3 regions of the Anoxybacillus sp. FSL W8-0382 genome follow, and region 3 is predicted to be linked to each of the others. Evidence: riboswitches for the same ligand, from Rfam matches in the RefSeq annotation. Region 3 holds a riboswitch; each other region holds the start of a gene.

Region 1 (3,263 bases), 640 kb from region 3:
CAACAAGCAGTAAAAGTTGCCCGCGTCGTCGCCGAGCATGATGAGCAGTTTGCTCGCTCAATTGCATGGACGATGGTTGATGATGTATCCAGACTAATGATTATTATTGACGATCGTCATTATTGGTACTCACCGAATGAACAGCTCGTTGATTTGCCGCTTTCGTTTGTTCAACAAGATAAGCAGTTGTCGCGCGTATTTGATGGAAAGAAAGTAGTGAAACGGGCGATGATGCCAAACGAAACGATGCGAAATCGGGTTTATAACGAGTTGTTTATTGTTGGTGTGCCGCTTCGCACATCTGATGGAAACGGTGCTGTGTTTGTATATCAATCGCTAAAAGCTGTAGAAGAAACGACAAAACAAACGACGAAGTTTATTTTTCTTGCTGCATTTATTGCTATTGTGTTAACGACGGTATTTGCCTTTTTCTTATCGACAAGAATTACGGCACCGCTTAGAAAAATGAGACAAGTCGCGTTTGAAATGGCGCGCGGGAAATTCGATTCCAAAGTGCCGATCGTCACCCATGATGAAATTGGGGAACTGGCTATGGCGTTTAACCAGATGGGTCGGCAATTGCAATTTCACATTAATGCGTTAAATCAAGAAAAAGAACAACTAGCGAGCATTTTAAGCAGCATGGCGGATGGCGTCATTACGCTCAATCGCAATGGCGAAGTGCTTATTACAAACCCACCTGCCGACCGATTTTTACAAGCATGGTACTACGAACAAGGGCAGCGCGACGATTTATCGCCGCTTCCTCCGCAAGTGAATGAATTGTTTACGAAAGCGGTGGCGGAAGAGAAAGAACAAGCAGCAGAAATTGCTTTACAAGGTCGCAATTGGGTCATTGTTATGACGCCGTTGTACAATGGCAAAGTGATTCGCGGGGCGGTTGCAGTGCTTCGAGATATGACGGAAGAGCGTCGGCTCGATAAGTTGCGCAAAGATTTTATCGCCAACGTCTCGCATGAGTTGCGAACGCCAATCGCCATGTTGCAAGGGTATAGTGAAGCCATTGTCGACGACATCGCGGCGACAGATGAAGAAAAAAAAGAATTGGCAAAAGTCATTTATGATGAATCGTTGCGCATGGGTCGCCTCGTTAACGACTTGCTTGATTTAGCGCGTATGGAAGCAGGACATTTAACGCTTCATAAAGAGCGCGTGCCGCTTCGTTCATACACCGAGCGCATCATTCATAAGTTTCAAGCGTTAGCGAAAGAAAAAGGAGTTCGCTTGCTCGTGGACATAAATGAAGAATTTGTCGTGTTGTTTGACCCTGACCGTATCGAACAAGTGCTGACGAATTTAATTGATAATGCTCTTCGTCACACAGATGACGGTGGGGAAGTTCGTGTCATAGTCGATGGGGACGAAGAGGCGGTGCGCATTTCTGTTCGAGACTCAGGCTCTGGCATTGCTGAAGAAGATTTGCCGTTCGTGTTTGAGCGCTTTTACAAAGCGGATAAAGCACGTACACGCGGTCGCTCTGGCACAGGATTAGGTCTTGCGATTGCGAAAAACATCGTTGAGGCGCATAAAGGAACGATCGCCGTTCATAGTAAGCTCGGCGAAGGAACGACGTTTACATTTACACTTCCATTGAAATAGAAAATTTTTGTTGTCATAAGCGACGTTTTCGGCTATGATAGAGACGTAAAAATTGTTCGACAATTGTATACGTTCGTTGCAAAAAGGTGTCGAATGGGAAACCTAGTAGACTTAATAGGGAATCTGGTGCAAGTCCAGAACTGTCCCCGCAACTGTAAATGCTGACGAAATGAAGGACGCCACTGTACAATTCGTATGGGAAGGCTTCAAAGTAGGATGACGCATAAGTCAGTAGACCTGCCTTTTTGCATCGTCATTCGCGTCTTCGGGGAGTGAGACGTCGAAACGACAAAGGTGACGGTTTTCTTTTGTTGTTTCCAGCTCATTCCATTTGGGATGAGCTTTTTATTTGACATACATAAAAGGGGCGAGATGAATGAATAAACTTTCGATAGGAATCATTTGTATGATCTTGTTTGCAACAATTTCTATGAATATAAAGGTTAATTATGTTGTAGCACAGACGGATTATGTAGAAAATGAGAGTTTAACTTCTGTTCAAATTGTAGAGAATAAAGATAATTTAATAGTTTATCAGGTTCAAGAAAACGAGAGATTTTATGAGTATGTAGAGGAATCAGAGACAGTAGGTGGAACTATAGAAGTCAATATAAAAAAATACGAAATTAAAGATGATGAAAAGATTCTAATAGAGGAGTATGTACAACAAATAAAAGAGTTAAATGGCAGTAGTTTAGCTGTTCACTCTGTAGGAAATGGGATTGATGAAGAAATAATTATAAATTTAAGTAATAATGAGGAGCTTAAGGAAAGTAGAAATTCAGAATATATTAAATCCAAACAGTCCTTACGTGTTGCCAATGCGTTTAATACAAATTCTTATTGGTATATATCAGAAAAAGGAGGTTCTTATCTAACTGATACGAGATACGAAGTATTTTCAAATGGAAGTGCTCGTGCCATAATGGCTGGGAATGACCCATACTATAAAAACACCAAAAGTAGTAATGGTAATTTCAAGGTGTTTCAAGTGTACGCTGACTCTCTTAGACAAAAAGAAATTGAACTGACTCTAATCGGAGGTGTGATAGGTATAGCAGATGCAGTAATTGAAGCTGTACGATTAGGACAAGTTTTAAACTTTACTTTGATCAAGACAATAGCTAAAAAGATGGGGAAAGGGATTCCGATAATTGGTACATTATATGCAATCTACGACTATGCTCAAACGTATATAGATGCAAGGAACGCGTATAGAAAAATCTAGTTTTCTTTTAAAAAAGGATGATTCTCTATATGAAAGCTATAGAAAGTGTTACTTTAACAATACTGTATGTTTTTTTGGCATCAATTGTTGTAAACCGTATCATTCACTATTTTAAAAATAAATATATGTCTTATGAACTTGGACTTTTTTTCTCAGCTATTTGCTTGGGTGTATTTTCGTTCGTTGTTTTAAAATGGAATACAGATTATTTTATGCTCAATAATTTTTTCAAGGCGGGAATTACGATTAGCGTTATTCAGTTAATTCTAATACCAATACTTATTTTTATAAAGAGACGATATATTAACTTGTATGACAAAATAGTTATGAAAATAAATAAAATGTTGTAGTAACGAGGCTCGTTATTACAACATGTACTTGTAACAATCCTTTGAATAAGTATATAATGCTTCTC
Region 2 (3,263 bases), 1.7 Mb from region 3:
ATGGTAAGCGTGCATAAACAATAAGCCAAGTAAGCATCCATCCAACAATGAAAAAACGACCAGCATTCGTTCCAATCATCGCCCATATAAGCAAAATAAATGAAAATGTCAGTTTAAATGTCGCCCGAAGTTTCGAAAGCTGATTGCGATACGCCCATTCGTCAAGCCAGCTAACCATTTCGTTTTCGCCCTCTATATAAACCGATAATGTAGCCAATCACTCCCGCTCCAATTGCCGCCTGCAATGAAAATAGCAACGTTTCTACTTCCCCGCCGGGCGGTTCAAAAAACACATCGAACCACGGTTCATAATTGGGCGCAAGTTGTTGAATCATCTCCTCCGCAAGCGCATCCGCCCCAGCAAACTCCGTATGTTTTACAACGACGAGCGGCAAAACGATCAAAAGTGCGGCAAGGAAAAGCAATAGTCGATTGTTCATTTAGCAGACGCCCCTTTCTGTTGCAATATACTTAATTCTTGTTTCGTGTACGTATGTAAAAAATTCCATACAACAACAGTCAGAAGCCCTTCGGTAATTGCAAGCGGTATTTGAGTGACAGCAAAAATGGAAGCAAACTTTAAGAACGCCCCCCATACCCCGCCTGTTGCGTCTGGAAATGCCAGCGCAAGTTGTATCGATGTCATCACATACGTAGCTAAATTGGCAAACATCGCCGCCACAAAAACAGAAAGGCGCATCGAAATGCGAAGCTTTTGGCATGCAACAAACGACACGTACGCTACAAACGGACCGATAACCGCCATCGAAAACGCATTTGCACCGAGCGTTGTCAATCCACCATGCGCAAGCAATAATGCTTGAAACATTAACACAGCCGTACCGATGACCGTCATGACGAACGGCCCAAATAACAGCGCACCGAGGCCTGTCCCTGTCGGATGCGAGCTGCTTCCTGTGACAGATGGAATTTTTAAAGCGGAAAGAACGAATGTAAATGCGGTCGCTAGCGCAAGCAACATTTTCATTTCCGGCTGTTGTTTTACGATGCGCGTCATCGTCCGTAAACCGACGAAGAAAAATGGCAAAAATAACAACCACCAAACGAGCGCCCAATGCCAAGGTAAAAATCCTTCCATAATGTGCATCGCATATACTGAAGGTGAAAGCGCAAATAAAACGTAGACAGTCAAGCATGTACAAACGATCCACCATGCGTTTCGCTTCATTTTTCTTTCCCCCTTGTCGCAACGCTATGTTCGGGCATAACAAATCCTGTATGTTCATACGTATACGTGACGTAATCGCGCAATATGTTCCCGTCACGTACATGATTGCGTACAATGTCTCTCCCTATTTGTTCATCAATCGTACGATACCAAACACCTTCTGGATAAACGATGACGACACATGCATCTTCGCAGCGACCGTTGCATCGTGTACGCGTCGTATGAACGCGCCCATGTAACTGCAACCGATCAATTTCATCGCGAATCGCTTGCGTCACCTCTTCCCCTCCTTTTCTCATGCAGCTTCCTCCGTTGCAAATAAGCACGTGATGTGTCGTTCCTTGTAAATTCCATGTTGCCATATATGTCGCCCCTTTTTTCAAAATAAAAAAGCACCTCTAGGTAGAGGTGCAGAAAAAACGAAAGATTCAAACAATCATATATTCACAACCGTTGCTTTCCATCGTCTCCGCACGTCCACCTATATTCCCGTAGGCAGCCGACGTATCGCAAGCAGGCAGGTCTCCTGGCTTAGGTTCATCATTTCGTTGCGCCTTCCCAAAAATCAGTGGCATATTGCAACGAAACTCCCCATCACAGTGGCGGGTACCGCGACGGCTTTGCACCGTTCTTCCCTTTTAAGCATACGGACGTATGCACCGTACTTGCTCATCGTATATATTTTTTCAAAGAGCGTGAATGTTAAGAATATAATACACCATTTTTTTCTTCTCGCCTAGCCTGTTTATAAAAAAGAGTCAGTCAAGACTTTGTGGAGAACATTTTTTCGGTTCACTACGGGTGTTGTCAATCACTAGTTATAGAACCATTTGCGTCATAAACAAGGAAATAAAAATCATCGCGCAGCCGGTCGGCGACCGGAGCAAGCGACTCATCCTCAAGCCAACGTTCATATACCCAGTACACATAAATCGAGACATTTTCCCATAAGATGAGCGGCGATACACGCGTCAGGCGCCGCAACCGGACGATGAGCGGAGCGAACAAGCCGGCGAACACGTCGCGAACGGCCTGCTCGCGCCAACCGCTGCGCTCAATGCCACACATCTCCGCTTCCGGCGGCGCAAGGCGAAAGCGCGGCATCCACATTTCCCCTTCGCCGTCCGTATCAAGCCAAATTCGCTCAGGATCGAGCACAAGCCGCTTGTTCCACACCGACATGGCGTATAAGGCCATCGGCGCCAAAAAGCTTAGGCGCTTGACGAGCATCGAAACGGCAACCGCGTCATTTGCCGCCCCCATCTCGGCGCGGACGTGCGCCACATACTTCGCGAGCTGCCCGTCATCATTCAGCAGCCGGGCCAACAACATCGATGACGAGACATCAGCAGCTTCGCTTGAAAAACGGTACGTTTCCAACGTTTTCATTTCGTCTTCACGCAATCTCATCACGATACGCCTTCTTTCTGTAAAATTCTCCGTCCTTTCCCATACGGAATGCAAAGCGGGGTGCCAAAGATCGGATCGTACGTGATTTGGCAATCCATTTGGAACACATCTTTCACGAGCTGGCGGGAAATAACATCCTCCGGCTTTCCTTCGGCATACACCGTTTTATCGCGAATGGCGACGAGATGATGGGCGTAACGGCACGCTAAATTCAAATCGTGAAGCACCATGACGATCGTCCGCTGTTCTGTTGCATTGAGTTCGAACAATAAATCCAAAATATCAATTTGATGCGCCAAATCTAAGTAAGTGGTCGGCTCGTCAAGCAAGATGATGTCTGTTTCTTGCGCTAATGTCATGGCAATCCATGCGCGCTGGCGCTGGCCGCCGGACAGCGAATCAACCGGCCGCTCGGCAAGCTCTGTCAGTCCTGTTGCTGACAAAGCGCGCGCAACGGCGCGCTCATCTTCGTCGCTCCATTGCTTGAGCCACGTTTGATATGGGTAACGCCCTTGCTTGACGAGCTGAAGGACCGTCAATCCTTCCGGAGCCACAGGCGACTGCGGCAAAATGGCCAAACGGCGGGCGATTTCCTTGGTCGGCTGCTTGGCAATCTCTTTTCCATCAAGCAAGACAGCGCCGCCTGCCGGCTTCAACAGACGAG
Region 3 (3,263 bases):
ACACTGCTATTGTTTGGATGCTCGCAACAAGAACAGACGAATGAATCGAAGAATGAGGAAAAAAACGATCAACTTATCGTTTATACAACTGTATACCCTCTTCAAGACTTTACTGAAAAAATTGGCGGTGAGCACGTTCAAGTGGAAAGCGTATACCCTCCTGGCGTTGATGTGCACACATACGAACCGACGGCAAAAACGATGCAACAAATCGCAGATGCTGACGCTTTCATTTACATCGGTCAAGGAATGGAAGGATTTGTTGATCGCGTTGTCGAAACGCTAGAGAATGAACACGTCAAGTTCGTGGAAGCAACAGCTGGGACGGAATTTCTTCCAGCCAACGATACTCATGGAGACGAACATGCTCATGAAGATGAACACGCCCATGAAGATGAGCATGAGCACGGTGATGTAGATCCTCATGTCTGGTTAGATCCGATATATTCAATCCAAATGGCTGAAACGATTAAACAAACGTTAACGGAACTAAAACCTGAGGCAAAAAATGATTTTGAACAAAACTTTGCTTCGTTAAAACAGCAGCTTGAACAGCTCGATAGCCAGTTCCAACAATTGATAAAAGGCGCGAAAAGAAAAGAAATTCTTGTCGCTCATGCGGCTTACGGCTATTGGGAGAAACGATATGGCTTAAAACAAATAAGCGTGACTGGGCTATCGCCAACAAACGAACCGTCACAAAAGCAGCTTGCTTCGATTATTCAAATCGCCAAAGACCATGACATACACTATATCTTTTTTGAGCAAAACGTAACATCGAAAATTGCTGAAGTTGTGAAAAACGAAATCGGAGCTGATGTACTTATCCTTCACAACTTAGAAGCGCGCACAAACGATGATATTGCAAACAACAAAGACTACTTCGCAATTATGAATGACAACATCTCTGCACTAAAAAAAGCTCTACAATAAGCGATCATAACGGTCGCTTATTTTTTGTATATTTTTCCCATTCCAAATCAAACTATGAAACGACATTGTATGGAAAGGGATGAAAGATCGTCGCTATGTAGCAAAGGATGAAAAATAACGATTGCAAATGTTGAGATTTTTCGCTATAGTTTTAAACGTAAACCTTTTTCGTACAATATATTGTGATAATCGTACGAAATAATAACTATATATTGAAACCGACAAGTGAAGGTGTCCAAACGGACTTAATAGGGAATCTGGTGCGAATCCAGAACTGTCCCCGCAACTGTGTGCGCAGACGAAATGGAAATAACACCACTGTATATGTCAGCTATTTATGGCGCATATATGGGAAGGAATCCAAAGTAGGAAGAAGCGCAAGTCAGGAGACCTGCCTTCCTTGTATCGTTTCATATTCTTCGGGGATTGAGAAGATGAAACGATGGTGAAAGCATGCCTTTTTCCATCGTTTCATCCGCTCAACGAGAGCGGATTTTTTTATTTTCTAGGGGAAGGGATGTTATATGGTGTACATAAAACAACAAACAGAAGTAAATGAAGAAACGATCCGCACATTATTGTTTCATATTTTCAAAGACTTTCCACACTTATCAAGCGCGCGATACATCGAGCGTACGATACGGTCGCTGACGTATACAAAATCATACGATGACATGATGAACAAACTCATTTTAAATGCACTTGACGAAATCACCGTAGAACAACCTGATTGGACGTTTGTCGCAGCACGCCTTTATTTACAACAGCTGTACAATGAAGCAGCAACCAATCGTGGCTATGATGTATCCGACACATACCACTACTTTTATGAGTTACAAACAATGCTCGTTGATCTCGGTATTTACGATCCGTTTGTACTTGAACGATATACGAAAGAAGAACTACAAGAAGCGGGGACATGGATCGATTCGAAAAAAGACGAGCAATTTACCTATATCGGATTACGCACACTCGTTGATCGTTATTTAGCGAAAGGATATGACGGAGAAATTTATGAGTTGCCACAAGAACGCTTTTTAACCATTGCTCTTACGCTGATGGTGAATGAGCCAAAAGAAAAACGAATGGAACTTGTTAAAGAAGCGTATTGGGCATTATCGAATCAATATATGACGGTGGCTACACCAACATACGCAAACGCAGGCAAATCTTATGGCCAATTATCGAGTTGCTTTATTGATACAGTTGATGACAGCTTAATCGGCATTTATGAATCGAATACAGACATCGCTCGCCTCTCCAAAGGCGGTGGGGGAATCGGCGTCTATTTAGGAAAAATTCGGGCACGCAACTCGGATATTAAAGGATTTAAAGGCGTATCGTCTGGTGTCATCCCATGGATGCGCCAATTAAACAATACCGCTGTATCGGTTGATCAGCTTGGTACGCGACAAGGAAGTATTGCCGTCTATTTAGACGTTTGGCATAAAGACATTTTCTCTTTCTTAGACGCAAAATTAAACAACGGCGATGAACGGCAAAAATGCCATGATTTATTTTATGGCGTATGCATCCCTGATTTATTTATGGAACAAGTCGAAAAGCGGGGCGATTGGTATTTATTTGACCCACATGAAGTGAAAAAAGTGATGGGGTGGAAAGATAAAGGTGGGAATCCGCTAGGTCTTGAAGATTTTTACGATGAAGAACGAGGACATGGCTCCTTCCGCGAAAAATACGAAGAATGTATCAACCATCCAGAGTTAAGTAAAGAACGTGTACCTGCCATTGAAATTATGAAGCGCATTTTAAAATCACAATTAGAAACGGGTACACCTTATATGTTTTATCGCGACGAAGCGAATCGCATGAATCCAAATAAACATGCGGGTATGATTTATTCTAGCAATTTATGTACGGAAATTATGCAAAATATGAGCGCGACTACCGTAACAAAAGAGTATACGCAAGATGGTGAAATCATTATTCATAAAAAGCCAGGCGACTTTGTCGTTTGTAACTTATCTAGCATTCATCTCGCTCGCGCCGTACAAGACGATGTACTAGAACGATTAATTCCGATTCAAGTGCGTATGCTTGATAACGTCATCGACTTAAACGAAAATCGCATTGAAGTGTTGCAAGCGGTGATGACAAATAAAAAATATCGGGCAATCGGTCTAGGTGCATTTTCATGGCATCACTTATTAGCGTTAAAAGGAATTAAGTGGAATAGTGAAGAAAGCGTTGATTTCGCTGACAAGCTATTTGAAAAAATCGCTTATTTAACGATTCAAGCAAGCATGGAATTGGCGAAAGAAAAAGGTGCATATCCGGCGTTTGCAGGTTCTGATTGGCATACAGGGAAA

The links. A riboswitch is a leader RNA that binds a small molecule or an ion and turns the genes downstream of it on or off. The one in region 3 is predicted to bind cobalamin.
Region 1: it holds a riboswitch for cobalamin, as region 3 does, so the genes downstream of both, NSS60_RS05975 (hypothetical protein) here and NSS60_RS02640 (ribonucleoside-diphosphate reductase subunit alpha) in region 3, are expected to answer to the same signal.
Region 2: it holds a riboswitch for cobalamin, as region 3 does, so the genes downstream of both, NSS60_RS11595 ((2Fe-2S) ferredoxin domain-containing protein) here and NSS60_RS02640 (ribonucleoside-diphosphate reductase subunit alpha) in region 3, are expected to answer to the same signal.

What each region holds. Positions count from the first base shown of each region.
Region 1 covers NZ_JBBOPX010000001.1:1,126,347-1,129,609, forward strand. Annotated here, with positions in the region: gene NSS60_RS05970 (ATP-binding protein) at 1-1,620, shown strand, start outside; cobalamin riboswitch at 1,688-1,879, shown strand; gene NSS60_RS05975 (hypothetical protein) at 1,997-2,848, shown strand.
Region 2 covers NZ_JBBOPX010000001.1:2,195,804-2,199,066, forward strand. Annotated here, with positions in the region: gene NSS60_RS11580 (CbiQ family ECF transporter T component) at 1-178, opposite strand, end outside; gene NSS60_RS11585 (energy-coupling factor ABC transporter substrate-binding protein) at 171-440, opposite strand; gene NSS60_RS11590 (energy-coupling factor ABC transporter permease) at 437-1,189, opposite strand; gene NSS60_RS11595 ((2Fe-2S) ferredoxin domain-containing protein) at 1,186-1,551, opposite strand; cobalamin riboswitch at 1,689-1,869, opposite strand; gene NSS60_RS11600 (IucA/IucC family C-terminal-domain containing protein) at 1,997-2,599, opposite strand; gene NSS60_RS11605 (ABC transporter ATP-binding protein) at 2,599-3,263, opposite strand, start outside.
Region 3 covers NZ_JBBOPX010000001.1:482,333-485,595, reverse strand. Annotated here, with positions in the region: gene NSS60_RS02645 (metal ABC transporter substrate-binding protein) at 1-933, shown strand, start outside; cobalamin riboswitch at 1,146-1,347, shown strand; gene NSS60_RS02640 (ribonucleoside-diphosphate reductase subunit alpha) at 1,458-3,263, shown strand, end outside.